Regions from separate parts of the Vibrio sp. R15-SG3-ISO1B genome, predicted to be linked through region 4. Evidence: predicted binding sites of a transcription regulator. Region 4 holds the regulator's gene; each other region holds the start of a gene.
The links. Region 4 encodes PurR, which represses purine synthesis genes. Its sites were predicted from a motif close to TNANGNAAACGTTTNCNTNA; they were not measured.
Positions count from the first base shown of each region.

Region 1: the regulator PurR is predicted to act here: its motif matches at 2,825-2,844, upstream of metK (methionine adenosyltransferase).
Region 2: the regulator PurR is predicted to act here: its motif matches at 1,957-1,976, upstream of folD (bifunctional methylenetetrahydrofolate dehydrogenase/methenyltetrahydrofolate cyclohydrolase FolD).
Region 3: the regulator PurR is predicted to act here: its motif matches at 2,062-2,081, upstream of purM (phosphoribosylformylglycinamidine cyclo-ligase).

Region 1 covers NZ_JCBDGG010000005.1:43,465-47,650, forward strand. Annotated here, with positions in the region: gene AC6R0S_RS01455 (SprT family zinc-dependent metalloprotease) at 1-108, opposite strand, end outside; gene AC6R0S_RS01460 (DUF2189 domain-containing protein) at 198-998, opposite strand; gene metK (methionine adenosyltransferase) at 1,487-2,641, opposite strand; gene tkt (transketolase) at 3,000-4,186, shown strand, end outside.
Region 2 covers NZ_JCBDGG010000031.1:31,574-35,759, reverse strand. Annotated here, with positions in the region: gene AC6R0S_RS09125 (calcium/sodium antiporter) at 1-1,045, opposite strand, end outside; gene AC6R0S_RS09120 (DUF1428 domain-containing protein) at 1,224-1,577, opposite strand; tRNA gene AC6R0S_RS09115 (tRNA-Arg) at 1,766-1,842, opposite strand; gene folD (bifunctional methylenetetrahydrofolate dehydrogenase/methenyltetrahydrofolate cyclohydrolase FolD) at 2,044-2,901, shown strand; gene AC6R0S_RS09105 (GGDEF domain-containing protein) at 2,920-4,032, opposite strand; gene AC6R0S_RS09100 (lytic murein transglycosylase) at 4,166-4,186, opposite strand, start outside.
Region 3 covers NZ_JCBDGG010000023.1:24,261-28,446, forward strand. Annotated here, with positions in the region: gene smrA (DNA endonuclease SmrA) at 1-89, shown strand, start outside; gene rluF (23S rRNA pseudouridine(2604) synthase RluF) at 212-1,219, shown strand; gene upp (uracil phosphoribosyltransferase) at 1,342-1,968, opposite strand; gene purM (phosphoribosylformylglycinamidine cyclo-ligase) at 2,146-3,186, shown strand; gene purN (phosphoribosylglycinamide formyltransferase) at 3,189-3,830, shown strand; gene AC6R0S_RS06415 (YaeP family protein) at 4,024-4,186, shown strand, end outside.
Region 4 covers NZ_JCBDGG010000002.1:115,767-119,952, forward strand. Annotated here, with positions in the region: gene torR (two-component system response regulator TorR) at 53-760, opposite strand; gene torD (molecular chaperone TorD) at 999-1,706, shown strand; gene purR (HTH-type transcriptional repressor PurR) at 1,945-2,949, shown strand; cyclic di-GMP riboswitch class I at 3,125-3,233, shown strand; gene AC6R0S_RS00750 (TfoX/Sxy family DNA transformation protein) at 3,438-4,031, shown strand.

The DNA of each region.
Region 1 (4,186 bases), on a different contig from region 4:
CTTAAACGAGAGCGTTGGCATAGGAAACGGCCGGCCGAACGCCTGGCGGGCTTGCTCGATGCATTGTGCGATCACTCGCTGAGTTGAATAGGTGAGGGTCAAATCCACAGGTGACTCATCTTCGCTGGCAGAGATACAGGATAAAAAACGCCCCGAGAGAGCTCGGGGCGTTCACTATACCTCAAATAGGCCACATGTTAAGGGTGATGGCGTTTCTTAATCACCTCATGATACGCGTGCCAAGTGGCGTAGCCGAGTATCGGCATCGTAAAGAGCATCCCGATACCATAAGTGGCAAAGCCAATTAAGATTCCGCCACAAATGATCGCAGCCCAGACGATCATGGCACCAATATTGGATTTAACGGCGTTAAAGCTACTGAATACGCCAGTCATCATATCCACGCGTCGCTCCATCATCAGCGGAATGGCAAACGCTGAGATACTGAACACAACACACGCCAGCACTAAACCCACTAATGAGCCGATGATCAAGAAGGGGAGAAAGTCGCTCAACGGCGCCCCTTGTACTGAAGGGTAAAGTGCATGCAACAGCGCCGCGATACGCATCCAAAAAATCATACACACCGCAAGCAGCACGGCAAACGCCCATTGTGAGGTGGAGTTGCGCCCGATGGCTTTCATCGAGTGAAGCAAACTGGGTTTATGTCCGCGCTCTCGCTCCCAGCTTGCGTCATACAAACCGAGCGCTAAAAAAGGCCCAATGAGCATATAGACGACCAGACTGGGCATCACCACAAGGTGTGTGCCTTGCCACTGGACGAGGAGAACAATGCCGATGGCCGCCGCCATAAAGCACAAGCCGTAGAAAGCGCTAATCAGCGGCATGCGAACAAAGTCGTGCAAGCCGAGCGCGAGCCAATGAAATGGGGCAGAGATACTGACCTGATTACACGGTATGGTGCGCGCGTATTCGTGGTCGCTGACTTCCTTATGTTTTTGCTCTTTGAAGTCATGTGGGTTAACCGTACGAGGCATAACTCCTCCTTGATCAATCTCGATTCTCATCCTCTTCTTTGCCTTTTGAGTGGTGGCCGAGAAAAGGGGTTGTTACGTATTTGTAAACAAAAGACGTTTTTAAACGCAAGCCGTTCGCAAACACGAGAGAGTGCTGACCCGATTCGCTGATGTGCTCCTAGACGCTGACGTTAAAGGGTGTGAACTCTCAGTTTCATGTTGATGCCGTGATCTGAACACAAGCTTTGCGCGTGTTACTCGGCGCAGAGGGGATGGCAGTCACGTCTGGTTTTATACGTAAAGACGTCATCCTTGGATGCGTTCATTTAACATATTGTTAACTATTGACCTCAATGGCGTAAATTACAACCTGGGAGGTTAAATTTTGTTCAATGATGGGTGGGGGGGATGCGAGGTCGGGGTGAGCAAAGCGAGCGAGGAGGCTAGATGGCAGGCAAAAGAAAGGGCTTTTGGCGAACCAAAAGCCCTGAAATAGTGTGGCTCAGTGATTACTTGAGACCAGCGAAGTCACGCAGTTCTGCGGCTTTATCCGTCGCTTCCCAAGGGAACTCTTCACGACCGAAGTGGCCGTAAGCGGCGGTCTTCTTGTAGATCGGCTGAAGTAGGTTCAGCATCTCTTGCAGGCCGTATGGACGTAGATCGAAGAACTGACGTACCGCCTCAATGATGATGTCGTGCGAGACTTTCTCAGTACCGAACGTTTCCACCATGATAGACGTTGGATCCGCAACACCGATTGCGTAAGACAATTGGATTTCACAGCGATCTGCCATACCCGCTGCGACGATGTTTTTCGCCACGTAGCGTGCTGCGTAAGCGGCACTACGGTCTACTTTCGATGGATCTTTACCAGAGAATGCACCACCACCGTGACGCGCTGCGCCGCCGTAGGTATCAACGATGATCTTACGACCGGTCAAACCACAGTCGCCCATTGGGCCACCGATAACAAAACGACCGGTTGGGTTGATGAAGAAGTTAGTGTCTTTGTTGAGCCACTCAGCTGGTAGAACAGGTTTGATGATCTCTTCCATTACCGCTTCGCGCAGATCCGGCGTTGAGATAGAGTCACAGTGCTGAGTTGACAGTACGACCGCATCGATACCAACGATCTTACCTTCGTTGTACTGGAACGTAACCTGAGATTTTGCATCTGGACGCAACCATGGCAGTGTGCCGTTCTTACGTACTTCCGCTTGCTTTTGCACTAGGCGGTGTGAGTAAGTGATAGGCGCTGGCATGAGGACTTCAGTCTCGTTACATGCGTAACCAAACATGATGCCTTGGTCACCGGCACCTTGCTCTTTTGGATCCGCTTTGTCGACACCTTGGTTGATGTCTGGAGACTGTTTACCGATGGTGTTTAGCACTGCACACGAATCCGCGTCAAAGCCCATGTCAGAGTGAACGTAGCCAATTTCACGTACGGTTTGGCGCGTTAACTCTTCGATGTCTACCCATGCAGAAGTGGTGATTTCACCGCCGACCATGACCATACCGGTCTTGACGTAGGTTTCACACGCTACGCGAGCTTTTGGATCTTGCTCGAGGATCGCATCGAGAACCGCATCTGAGATTTGGTCTGCAATTTTATCTGGATGGCCTTCTGATACGGATTCAGAAGTAAACAGGTGCTTAGCCATGAGAGCTCCATTTAATCTGTTGGATGGGCGTCATTGCTCGCCCAGCACAAAAATAAGGTTAAATTATGTAGGTGTATCTACATCTAGACGTCTATTCTAGTTTTGCGTGCTCGAATTACAAGTTATTTTTGTGATTTAAGTAGAGTAAAAACGCGTATTTTTCTCAATCCGCCGCGTGAGGTAAAGAGCAATCGTTTGCATCAAGCAGTAACGAAAACCGGCGGTCTTCGAGAAATTTGCAATAAATATCGTAGATCTGGCGTTGATTAGACAGTAATCGATTGCACCCGCGCAGATGCTCTGCGAGAATTATCGCCCACATTAGTTATCAATTCGCTTAATGCATTCAGGAGCAGACATGTCTTCTCGTAAACACTTGGCCAATGCAATTCGTGCACTTAGCATGGATGGTGTTCAACAAGCTAATTCCGGTCACCCAGGCGCACCGATGGGGATGGCGGATATCGCCGAAGTTCTTTGGCGTTCACACTTAAACCACAACCCAGCGAACCCAGAATGGGCAAACCGCGACCGTTTTGTGCTATCAAACGGCCACGGCTCAATGCTGATTTACTCTTTGCTGCACCTAAGTGGTTACGAGCTGTCTATTGATGATCTGAAAAACTTCCGTCAGCTTCATTCAAAAACGCCGGGCCACCCAGAATATGGTTATGCACCGGGCGTAGAAACCACTACTGGTCCTCTTGGCCAAGGTATCACTAACGCAGTGGGCATGGCGCTGGCAGAGAAAGCATTAGCGGCGCAGTTCAATAAAGAAGGCCATGACATCATCGACCACTTCACCTACGTATTCATGGGGGATGGCTGTTTGATGGAAGGGATCTCTCACGAAGCATGTTCACTAGCGGGCACTCTGGGCCTTGGCAAGCTGATCGCTTTTTGGGATGACAATGGCATCTCGATTGATGGTGAAGTGGAAGGTTGGTTCTCTGACGATACACCAAAACGCTTTGAAGCTTACGGTTGGCATGTTATTCCAGCTGTCGATGGCCATGATGCTGAGGCGATCAACGCCGCCATCACTGCCGCGAAAGCGGACCCTCGCCCTACTCTAATTTGTACTAAGACCATCATCGGTTTTGGTTCACCAAACAAAGCGGGCTCTCACGATTGTCACGGCGCGCCACTAGGTGCAGACGAAATCAAAGCTGCGCGTGAGTTCCTAGGTTGGGAGCACCCAGCATTTGAGATTCCAGCAGACGTATATGAGCAGTGGGATGCGAAAACCGCAGGCGCAGCATCTGAAGCGGCGTGGAACGCTCAGTTTGAGGCTTACGCAGCGGCGTACCCAACAGAAGCGGCGGAGCTGAAACGTCGTCTCAACGGTGAGCTTCCTGCGCAATGGGAAGAGAAAGCGAATCAAATCATTGCTGATCTGCAAGCCAACCCAGCGAACATTGCCTCGCGCAAAGCGTCTCAAAATGCGCTTGAAGCGTTCGGTAAAATGCTGCCTGAATTTATGGGCGGTTCGGCGGACCTTGCGCCATCCAACTTGACCATGTGGTCGGGCTCAAAATCACTGGA
Region 2 (4,186 bases), on a different contig from region 4:
GTAAAGAAATCACAATAATGGAAAGCCCAATGGGGAAAACCACATTCCAAGTGACCATTGACAAAGTGGGCAGCCAACCTGCATCACTCACGTCACCAATCAGGAAGGCGCTATACAGGAAGTACAAGCCAAAAAAGAGCCCTCCTTCAAGTCGACTGACTATCGCACCTGTCAACATCAGAGGTAAGCACAACAAAGCGACACCAAGCATGATCGGAAAGTCCTGTGAGACGAGCTGCTCGTTGCCAACAAGTCCTTCACCACTAAATAGACCGGATATACCCAAAACCGCCAACAAATTGAACGTATTACTGCCAACGACGTTCCCGACAGCGATGTCTCTTTGCCCTTTGAAGCTTGCTACTATCGACGTCACGACCTCAGGAAGAGAGGTGCCGATGGCTAGAATCGTCAAACCAATCATCGCTTCGCTAACCCCAAAGGCTCGCGCAATGTTCACAGCGCTACTCACCAACAGATTCGCGCCCGCAATCAGTAGGATTAAACCAACGACGAGCCATAACGCACTCTGCCATACTGGTTGGTGCCCTTGTGTCAATGAAGCGACTTCATCGTCACTCGCCTCTGCCGCTTCGGTCTCACTGCGCTTCCCCTGGACAAAAAGAAATGCGGTGTAAACAACCAATAACGCGACTAAAATCCCACAATCCAGTAGGCTTAACCGCCCATCTGTCGCCATATAGAAGACCAACGCACTTAAACCAACCATGATGGGAACATCTTGGCGAATCAACTGCTTTGAGATGGTGAGTGGCGTAATGACGGCCGCTAAACCTAGGATAAACAGAACGTTAAAAATGTTACTGCCGACAACGTTGGCTATTGCCAATTCGGTCTTATTGGAAACGGCAGAATTGATACTCACAGCCAACTCGGGCGCACTGGTGCCAAAAGCGACAACCGTTAGACCAATAACCAGACTTGGAATACCCACTTTGGCGGCGAGTCTCGCTGCCCCTTTTACCAACCCGTCAGCTCCGGCAATCAACAACATCAAACCCAAAACTAAAAGAAGATAATCCATGTTTACCTCACCCACTCGAAGGCCAATTCACACCAAGAACGCATTCAGCGTTGAACAAGCTAAAATAACTCGAATTAATGAATAAAGCTCGATCAATTCGAGTCTTATCGCTTAGTACAATCGAGTGGCAACACATGGCTGGTAACTGCGCCTTAGATATGGCCTACACAGTCGATGATTAGTGGTCCAAAATGACCTCAAAACCACCATAAATAATTCGTTTACCATCGAACGGCATAGGATTTTGCTCTGGGCTCATTCGCGGATCATCCGAGATCTGTTGCCATGCCAGATCTCGAACTTCTTTTGATGGCCACACAACCCATGAGAACACCACGGTTTCGTTGTCTTGAGCTTTCACAGCCATAGGAAACGACGTCACCTCTCCATCCGGCACTTCATTCCCCCACGTTTCCACCACCCTTAAGGCACCGAAATCTTTGAACATTTCGGCGGCGATTTCTATGTGTGCCATGTATTTTTCTTTGTTCGCTGTCGGTACAGCCGCTACAAATCCATCAACGTATGTCATGATCACTCTCCTCTTATGTGGAGTAATAACCATAGCCCACCAATGCAGAAGTAGATCACTTGTTGATCACTGGCTCCGCCCCGTCAGCTGTAGACGCTCAGATACTGATTAGCGTGCAATGAGATTTGGCACAATAGAAACGCAAAAGCCCCGACAACTCATTGAGTTATCGGGGCTTTCTAAAGAAATGGCACGCCCTGTAGGATTCGAACCTACGACCACATCCTTAGAAGGGACGTGCTCTATCCAGCTGAGCTAAGGGCGCGCTACAGGGACAGGATTATACGAGTTCGAGGTCTTAACACAAGACCTTTTCGTATCATTATGATCTAAGTGACTAAAAAAGGGGCATTGGCGATTGAGGTGTTTAAAAACAACCCGAAGCAAACGTTTGCTTATGGATGTTCATTCAATTATTTGCGACAATGCGCCACAAATTATTCGCCATTGTGATTAAAGGAAAGTCATGACTGCTCAAAATATCGATGGAACACTGATTTCTCAAACCGTCCGTTCCGAAGTGGCGGCTCGTGTGAAAGCGCGCCTAGACGCAGGGTTACGTGCCCCTGGCTTGGCTGTGGTTCTCGTTGGTGAAGATCCGGCGTCTCAAGTGTATGTCGGCAGCAAACGCCGCGCGTGTGAAGAGGTGGGCTTTGTGTCTAAATCATTCGACCTCCCTGCCACCGCAAGTCAAACTGAGCTGCTTGCACTGATTGACACACTGAACGCAGACGATGAGATTGACGGCATCTTGGTTCAACTTCCGCTACCAGCGGGAATCGACTCTACCGCCGTGCTCGAACACATTCATCCGGAGAAAGATGTCGATGGCTTCCACCCTTACAACGTGGGCCGCCTAGCGCAGCGCATTCCAAAACTGCGCTCTTGTACGCCGAAAGGCATCATCACCCTGCTTGATCGCTACAACATCGATCTTCGTGGCAAACACGCAGTGGTAGTAGGCGCGTCCAACATTGTCGGTCGACCAATGACATTGGAGCTTCTGCTTGCGGGCTGTACCACCACGACTTGTCACCGTTTTACTCAAGATCTAGAAGGTCATGTGCGTCAAGCGGATCTGGTGGTGGTTGCGGTAGGTAAACCTAACTTTATTCCAGGTCACTGGATCAAAGAGGGTGCGGTCGTGGTCGATGTCGGTATCAACCGCTTGGAGTCAGGCAAGTTGGTCGGCGATGTGGAATACGATAAAGCCAAAGAGCGCGCCAGCTTTATTACGCCAGTCCCGGGTGGTGTTGGGCCAATGACGGTGGCGAGCTTGATTGAGAATACAATGCTAGCGTGTGAGCAATTTCATACCAAATAACTAGCGCTCTATCCTTCCTCAGAGCAGCGCTTCTTCTCGCCGCTCTGAGGCTGTTTTAGCCACATTAACATTACCCGACCCGGCTTCTTTGGCGAGATACATCGCTCTGTCCGCCACTTTCAAACACTGACTTAAAGTCATCGTCTCATTGTTAAATGAGATACCCGCACTGGCGCCAATCTCGACGTGAATATTGTTCAGTGATTGCAAATGGTGACCATAAAAGAGCGCGACCACTTGCTCTGCCAAATCAACCACCTCTTGCTCCGACTCATAATCGCGCACAAAAATGGCAAACTCGTCACCGCCCAAGCGGGCAATGTCGTATTTTTGCAGTCGCTCGCCCAACGCTTGCTGCGCGATGGCTTTGGTTTGCTTGGCAAAATCGTACAGTACGTTGTCACCGACATCGTGACCATAACGGTCATTGACCGCTTTAAAGTTATCTAAGTCGAGGTAAATGATCGCGGTGTGTTTGTTTTCATCAAGGCGTGTCGCGTGAGACAACACCGACATAAAGCTTGCTCGATTCGCCAGTTGGGTGAGCGAGTCAATGTAAGCCAGTTCTTGAATGCCCTCTTGATCCATTTTCAAAATATAGTCGTCCATTTGACTTTGAAAATAGATCACGATGTGACACATACCTGACATCGCGACCAAGGTTAATACCAAGCGAAACCCTACATGGTATGGGTACGGAAACTGCGTCAAGCCAAAGGCGAAGATCAAGGAAGTAAGGACAATATTCAGTACCGAGAGCCCCACTCCAACACGAAAACTATTGATGAATATGCCGATGGCAGACAGTGGGTAGACCCACATAATGCCAGTACCTTCATACCCTCCAGTAAAAATAAGATACAAACTCAAGGAGTAGATCATAAAAGATAGCCCAGCAAGACCAAAGCGATGTTGCAGGTTAATCATTTTGATGGTGACGATGCCAACCAAGGAGTAAAAGGCCAGCGTTGTGCCCAGCTCAATATCGCCGCGATAAAAACTATAGACAGAGAAGGCCGCAAGGAAGGAGACACCTAAGACAGCGAGCACCCGAATCATCATCATCTGGCGCTGCTGTTTCATTAAGACGACTTCGGATAATTTATCCGCTACAAAGTGGTGTACGTTCATCGCGCTCCAGTCATTGCTACAAAACCAATCACTTATTTAGATAATGCTACATTATTTATTGTCAATCAAATATAGACACCGTCAAGCTAAGCGCAACTGAATGTAGGAGGATTCGTCGTTTTTGTTTACCGCATCACATCACAATTGCATCCGC
Region 3 (4,186 bases), on a different contig from region 4:
GCGGCACGGGTGCGGTCTACGTCATGCTGAGAAAAAGTGCCGACAAGAAACAAGAGACTCGTGAGCGTCATCAAAAACGGCTCGGGTAAAACCGTTTCCGATCGTTATGGTTGGTCTAAGATAGACAGAGTGATACACTCCCCGACCCCGATTTCGGATCCATCCACCACCACATCACGGGTTGCCGTTGTGAAACGTAAAGAGAATGCTCATGTCCCAAGATAGCGCGAAACGCCTTAACAAATTCATCAGTGAAACCGGCTTTTGTTCACGTCGAGAAGCAGACCGACTGATAGAGCAAGGTCGAGTCACCATTAATGGCCAAGTGCCGGAAATGGGCACCAAGGTGCTTCCCGGAGACGATGTTCAAGTCGATGGAAAACCTATCAGTGGTGCCACCGATAAACCGATTTATATCGCTTTAAATAAACCGACTGGCATCACCTGTACAACCGAGCGGGATGTACCGGGTAACATTGTTGACTTTATTGACCACAAAAAGCGTATCTTCCCTATTGGTCGCTTAGATAAGCCGTCGGACGGGTTGATCTTTCTGACCAATGATGGCGATATCGTCAACAAAATTCTTCGTGCGGGTAACCATCACGAAAAAGAGTACGTCGTGCGTGTCGACAAGCCCATCACCGATGACTTTATTCATAGGATGAGCAGCGGCGTCCCGATTTTAGATACCGTCACGCTACCGTGCCGTGTCACCAAGGAAACCAAGTTTTCATTTCGAATCGTGCTGACACAAGGGTTGAACCGTCAAATACGCCGTATGTGTGAAGCGCTGGGATACGAAGTATTCAAGTTGCGCCGAGTTCGCATCATGAACATTACCTTGGATGGCATTCCTAACGGTCAATGGCGCTACTTGTCTGATCAAGAGGTTGAGACGATTCTCGCAATGTGTGAGGGCTCAAGCGGGACTGAAGAAGCCTCAAAGGTTGACAGCAAAGGGCGCAGAATTCGCCGCGCAACCGATGCAAAGCTCTTTGATAGTCGAGAAGAGAATCAAGAATCCAAAGCGCGACGCAATCAAAAGCCGCGAACGTTTAAAGGTCGCAATGCCGATGATCTTCGTCACGCGCCTAATTCGAAAAAGGGCCGAGCCCATCACCACAATCCGAACCAAAAGCCCGCCACCAAACACTCAGGCCCCACGACCAAACCAGCAAAACCACGCACCGGCGGCACGCTAAGTTTGAAGAAGTAACGCAGGCGAAGTATCCGTTCAGCGCTTTGCTGCAATGAAAAAGGAGCATCATTCAATGCTCCTTTTTAGTCTTTACAAGTCAGTCAACACACTAGCGTATAAAGTGACTTAGATATCAACGATTACTTAGTGCCGAAAATCTTGTCACCGGCATCACCAAGACCAGGGACAATGTAACCTTTATCGTTCAGTCTGCTGTCAATAGCAGCGGTGTACAGTTCCACATCTGGGTGCGCTTTTTCTAGAGCTTCGATGCCTTCTGGCGCAGCAACCAACACCAACACTTTGAATGACTGACAACCTTGCTCTTTAAGAAGGTCAATCGTCGCAATCATAGAGCCGCCGGTAGCAAGCATAGGGTCAACAACCAACGCGATACGCTCATCAATGTTTGACGCCAGTTTGTTGAAGTAAGGCACAGGCTCCAACGTCTCTTCGTCACGGTAAATACCCACCACACTGATGCGTGCACTAGGAATGTGCTCAAGCACGCCGTCCATCATACCTAGACCAGCACGAAGAATCGGTACAACGGTGACTTTCTTACCCTTGATTTGATCCACTTCTACCGGACCATTCCAACCGTCAATGGTTACTTTTTCTGTTTCAAAGTCTGCGGTCGCTTCATAGGTCAGCAAGCTGCCGACTTCTGTTGCAAGCTCGCGAAAACGCTTAGTGCTGATATCACCTTCTCGTAGAAGACCAATTTTGTGTTTCACAAGAGGGTGTTTAACTTCAACAACTTTCATTTCCATCTCCGGATCTATGGCAAATTTCAAATAAACTTGTCGATTATAAACGATTTCCTTCACAATTTCTTGTCGTAGCGCAAAAGAAAAAACTTGCGCAAACGTTTGCTATCTAGCTTTGACCACTGGTAGAATAGCGCCGTTTTCACATCCAACTTTCTAACCGAGGACTTCCCCGTGAGTGCTGATAACACTTCTCTTAGCTATAAAGATGCTGGCGTTGACATTGATGCAGGCAACGCACTTGTTGACCGTATTAAAGGTGCGGTAAAACGTACACGTCGCCCTGAAGTAATGGGTGGTATTGGTGGTTTTGGCGCGCTGTGCGAATTGCCAACCAAGTACAAGCATCCAGTTCTCGTCTCAGGGACAGACGGTGTGGGCACTAAGCTGCGCCTTGCTTTGGATATGAAAAAGCATGACACCATCGGTATTGACCTTGTGGCTATGTGTGTCAACGACCTGATTGTTCAAGGTGCAGAGCCGCTGTTCTTCTTGGATTACTACGCAACAGGTAAGTTGGATGTCGATACGGCAGCGGATGTTGTGTCAGGCATTGCAGACGGCTGTGTGCAAGCAGGTTGTGCACTGATCGGTGGTGAAACCGCAGAAATGCCAGGGATGTATGAAGGCGAAGACTATGACGTAGCAGGCTTTTGTGTTGGCGTCGTCGAGAAAGAAGACGTGATTGACGGCACGAAAGTCGCCGCTGGCGACGCGCTGATCGCGGTCGGTTCAAGCGGTCCACACTCAAACGGTTACTCACTCATTCGTAAGATTCTTGAAGTCTCTGGTGCTGACAAAAACGAACAGTTAGCTGACAAAACGATTGGTGAGCACCTACTCGAACCCACCAAAATTTACATCAAATCGGCACTCAAGATGATTGAGCAGCATGACATTCATGCCATCTCGCACATCACTGGTGGCGGTTTCTGGGAAAACATCCCTCGCGTACTGCCTGAAGGCACCAAAGCGGTGATCGATGGTAACAGCTGGGAATGGCCAATTATCTTCAAATGGCTACAAGAGAAAGGCAACGTCACAACCCACGAAATGTACCGCACATTTAACTGTGGTGTTGGTCTGATTGTCGCCCTACCTAAAGCACAAGCGGACGCAGCGGTTGAACTGTTGAAAGCCGAAGGCGAGAACGCTTGGGTGATTGGCGAGATTGCAACAGCGCAAGCAGGCGAAGAACAAGTAGAGATCAACTAAAGATGAAAAGCGTTGTTGTTTTAGTTTCAGGAAATGGTTCTAACTTGCAAGCGATTATTGATGCTTGTGAAACCAACATCGATAATGGCCGAGTAACCGCTGTTTTTTCAAACAAAGCAACCGCTTACGCTTTGGAACGTGCGAAAAAAGCCGGTGCTGGCGCGCACTTTCTTGATCCAAACTCATTCGATACTCGCGACGCCTTTGATCGCGAGTTGATGAAGCAGATGGATGAATACAAGCCTGACGTTGTGGTCTTAGCGGGTTATATGCGCATTTTAAGTGGCGAGTTCGTTCGTCACTTTATGGGGCGAATGATCAACATCCACCCATCGCTGTTACCCAAATACCCAGGGCTCAACACTTACCAACGTGCCATTCACGCCGGTGACGAAGAGCATGGTACCAGTGTCCATTTTGTCACTGAGCAACTTGACGGCGGGCCTGTCATTTTACAGGCTAAAGTACCGATCTTTGATGAAGACACCGTCGAAACCCTCACCGAGCGCGTGCAAACGCAAGAGCACAAAATCTACCCTCTGGTCGTAAAGTGGATGGTGGAAGAGCGCCTCGTGATGAAAGATGGCAAAGAAGCCTACCTCGATGGCAAGCTGCTCGGCATGCATGGTTACGCCGAAGAGTAATCAAACCGTTTCAATCCAATTGGCGAGCGTTAATGCTCGCTTTTTTTTTACGCGGCGTTTCTCCTATCTCACCCTGTTGGTGAAAAAAACGACTAAGGCTTCACGAGTTTGCGCTAGCGCAACCGGGCGCTTTGAGTTTCCTCTCGTCCCTGTGTATATTTGAGAGCAGTTATCATTTGTTAAGGATACCAACATGCAAGTTTATCAGTGCTGTGACATGATTCGTGAGCTTTACGCCCAGATCGGTAGTGGCGATCAAGCCTATGTCCCACAAGCCATCACCTGCGCGCTCAAAGCGCTTAATGACATTGCAGCGGATGACGCGCTGCCTAAGTCGGTACGAGAAAAAGCGGCCT
Region 4 (4,186 bases):
GGATTTTTCGTTTCTTTTGCGTCAATTTTCGCTCGTTAATTGCCGAACTACGTTAATCTCCGGCGAACATGTAGCCTTCGCCATGCACGGTGACGAATATCTGCGGATTTTTTGGATCCGCCTCCATCTTCGCTCTCATGCGTCGAATCAGGACATCGATAGTGCGATCATTGGGTGCGTCCACACGATGACTGATCATATTAAGAATGCGTTCCCGACTGAGCACTTGGTTAGGGTGAGAGGAGAGCGCCACCAAAAGCTCATACTCTGCTTTAGTCAGTTTGACCGGTTCATCCCCTCGGCTCAAAGCGCGGCGCTGAATATCGAACGTCCATTCAGCAAAGCGGACCACGCCGTCTTGCTGATCGCTGCCCGCGTTTTGCGCTCCCGCAGCCAGTGCGATGCGCCACAAGAGGTTCTTGACTCTGACGAGCAGTTCCCTAAGCTCAAATGGCTTAGTGACATAATCGTCCGCGCCCATTTCTAGACCAACAATCTTATCAATGCTGTCGGTACGCCCGGTCACCAAGATAATACCGATGTCCGATTGACTGCGCAGCTCACGCGTCAGCATCAAGCCATCTTCGCTGGGCAGATTGATATCCAGCATCACCAAATCGACCCGACTGCTACTGAGTACGTCGCGCATCTGCGCGCCATTCTCAGCTTGGCTCACCTGATACCCTTCGGTTTGAAAGTAGCCCGCCAATTTACGGCGAGTCACTTCATCATCTTCAACAACCAAAATGTGGTAGCTCATCGGCTCTACTCACTTATTCACACACTGATTCAATGGCTTTATTCTATTCATAATTAGTCACAACTCCATCTTTGTCCTCTTTGGGAGGTGAAAAGTTGGCGATTCATTGATGCAAAGCAAGCTTTGCTGCCCTGTTCACAAATTGCCATATTTGACCATTTCTTCTCATAATCAGGTTGACCGCTGTTCATTTTTATCCGTTAGACTTAACGGCATCTGATTCAGTTGAGAGCCCATCATGCCAGAGACACCTAACGCCCAGATTTCCGACCCTTTATCTCCCGCCGAAAAAGAGCAGCGCGCCTTTGATGAGCAACGCGCCGAGCTCTACTGGTGGTTTTCGAGCGTGTTTGCCAAAGAGCTCTCAGAGCAAGAGCTGGCCCAATATCATTCGGTGGACACACGTACCTTTCTGACGGGACTTGCACAAACCCCTGAGCTTAACGTAGCCGCAGACAGGCTCATCGATGCATTGAACCGATTGCAAGACAGGCCAGATGCTCAGTTGGAACTATCAGCCGACTATTGCGACCTGTTTTTAAAATCCGACCGAGACAGCGCGTTGCCTTACGCCTCTGTCTACTTAGATGAATCCGGACTGCTCAATGGGGAGCCCGCCAAACAGATGGACACTCTGCTCCAACAACATGGCGTGGCCGTGCATTCAGGGCTCAATGAACCTTCTGATCATCTCGCGATAGAGTTGGATTTTTTAGGTAACCTGATTGTGCGCGGCGCTCATGCAGCAGAGCAGACGGCAGGCGACACGCATCTCGCCTACCAAGAGCAAGCCGATTTTATTGAGCAGCATCTACTCCCTTGGATTGAGAGGTTTGCCGAGCGCTGCCAGCGCCTCGACACATTCGGCTTCTATGCGGCGCTGTCGTCGCTATTGTGCGCGTTCATTCAATTGGATAAAGCCTACCTGCAAGGCGATAGCGATTAAGCCCATACAAAAGGTGTGGCGAGATCCCAAAGGCGGGTTTTTTATTTGCCCAAATCGACGTTGCGGACTACAATCCGGTCCGCAAACGATAAAACTAATAAATACAAACCGCTTTTTGAGGGCGGTTTTTGTGTTTCTGATACTTTCTGTCTACATACTCTAAACTTTGTATAGACTTTACTTTTATAGACTTAACTTTTCATAGAATAGTAGGCAGTCATCGACAGGACAAAACCATATGGCCACGATTAAAGACGTCGCTCGCTTAGCGGGTGTCTCGACCACCACTGTATCCCATGTGATCAACAAAACACGCTTTGTCGCTGAAGCCACGCAAGAAAAAGTGATGGAAGCGGTTCAAGAGTTGAACTATGCCCCAAGTGCCGTTGCACGCAGCCTGAAATGTAACTCGACACGCACAATAGGCATGCTGGTTACTCAATCGACCAACCTTTTCTTCTCGGAAGTGATCGACGGGGTTGAGAGCTACTGCTACCGTCAAGGCTACACCTTGATCTTGTGTAACACTGGCGGCATCTACGAGAAACAACGTGACTACATTCGCATGCTGGCGGAAAAGCGCGTCGATGGCATCTTAGTGATGTGTTCAGATTTGACCGAAGAGTTGAGCGAAATGCTTGACCGTCATAAAGACATCCCTAAGGTGGTGATGGATTGGGGCCCGGAAAGCTCACAAGCCGATAAAATCATCGACAACTCGGAAGAAGGCGGCTACCTCGCAACAAAATACCTGATTGATCACGGCCACAAGCGCATTGCTTGCTTGAGTGGGCATTTTGAAAAAGCGGCCTGCCAAGAGCGCATCCAAGGCTTTAAGCGCGCAATGAACGAGTCGGGTTTGAGCGTCAACGAAGATTGGATCTTAGAAGGTAACTTTGAGTGCGATACCGCCGTGCTTGCCGCGGACAAAATCGTCGCCATGGACGAAAAGCCAACCGCAGTATTCTGTTTCAACGATACGATGGCGCTCGGTTTGATGAGCCGTTTACAGCAAAAAGGCATTCGTATTCCAGAAGACATGTCGGTCATTGGTTATGACAACATTGAGCTAGCCGAGTACTTTTCACCACCGCTAACGACGGTTCACCAGCCGAAGCGCCGTGTGGGTAAAAACGCATTTGAGATTTTGCTCGAACGTATTAAAGACAAAGAGCATGAAAAACGTATTTTTGAAATGCACCCAGAAATCGTCGAGCGCGATACCGTGGCGACGGTGAAATAGACCAACGAACAAGTTCAGCACATCACATCGACTAGCCCAGCGAGAATACTTCTCATCCGCTGGGCTTTATTCTCTCGGTAACACCCCTCTATTTTATGAACTAAGATCACATTTAACCCATCAAAACGTGATGTTTAGCCCATAAATTATTTATGCTTATTATGTTCGACGAATGCCACGAACAGGGCAAACCATTTCGAAAGGATGGGACGCAAAGCTTCCGGCCTGTTGCAGCCACTCAACGATATCAACGTTGATGACTGCTTGGTAGCGGGGTTGCCGATGGCAAATGTGCACTCCGTAATTCTTTATCAAAAGCAAAGAATACAATGAGTTAAACGTTGCGCGCGCATTATGCGCTCACACCGTGAGTAGGATTATTCTTTTATGAGCCAGAATGACACCCTACTGACACAAAACCTGCATATTTTTGCTAATCTCTCGGACCTGAATTTGGTGGCGTATTGTAATACACCGAGAATAACAGCATGGATAAACCAATTTTAAAAGACTCAATGCGATTGTTTGAACCATTGGGCAAGATCAAGTCTCGCTCAATGTTTGGTGGATTCGGAATCTTCGCTGATGACACCATGTTTGCCCTCGTGGTAAATGACAAACTTCACATACGCGCCGACGACTCGTTGGCCCAACAGTTTAATGCTCAGGGACTCGAGCCATACGTGTATAAAAAGCGTGGTTTCCCTGTGGTTACCAAATACTACGCCCTCGGTCATGACTGGGATCAGGATGTCGCTCAGACAGTTGCGATGGCAAACAGTGCACTAGAGGCGGCCAACAAAGACAAGCAGCGTCAAACCAACGCCAAACCAACGCGCCTCAAAGATCTGCCGAACTTGCGTCTGGCGACCGAGCGAATGCTCAAGAAAGCGGGTATCGACAGTGTCTCCCGTTTGGAGCAGACGGGCGCAGTGGAAGCGTATAAAGCGATTCGTTCCACACACTCTGCCGATGTCAGTATCGACCTGCTGTGGGCACTTGAGGGGGCAATTAAAGGTACGCACTGGTCTGTGGTCCCTCAAGCAAGACGCGACGAGCTCCTGAATCAGCTGCAAAGCTAGTCAGCGATAGCGTTCATTAATTCCAATACCCTTCTCAAGCCAGCCGAACACCGCTGGCTTGAGACGTTTTTAGCCGATGCTTTTTCAGCGTTTCCATTCCTTCGTCATAGAATTCAACGTGTTTTCCCCTTAGGGCGAAATTTTTTACTGGCTTT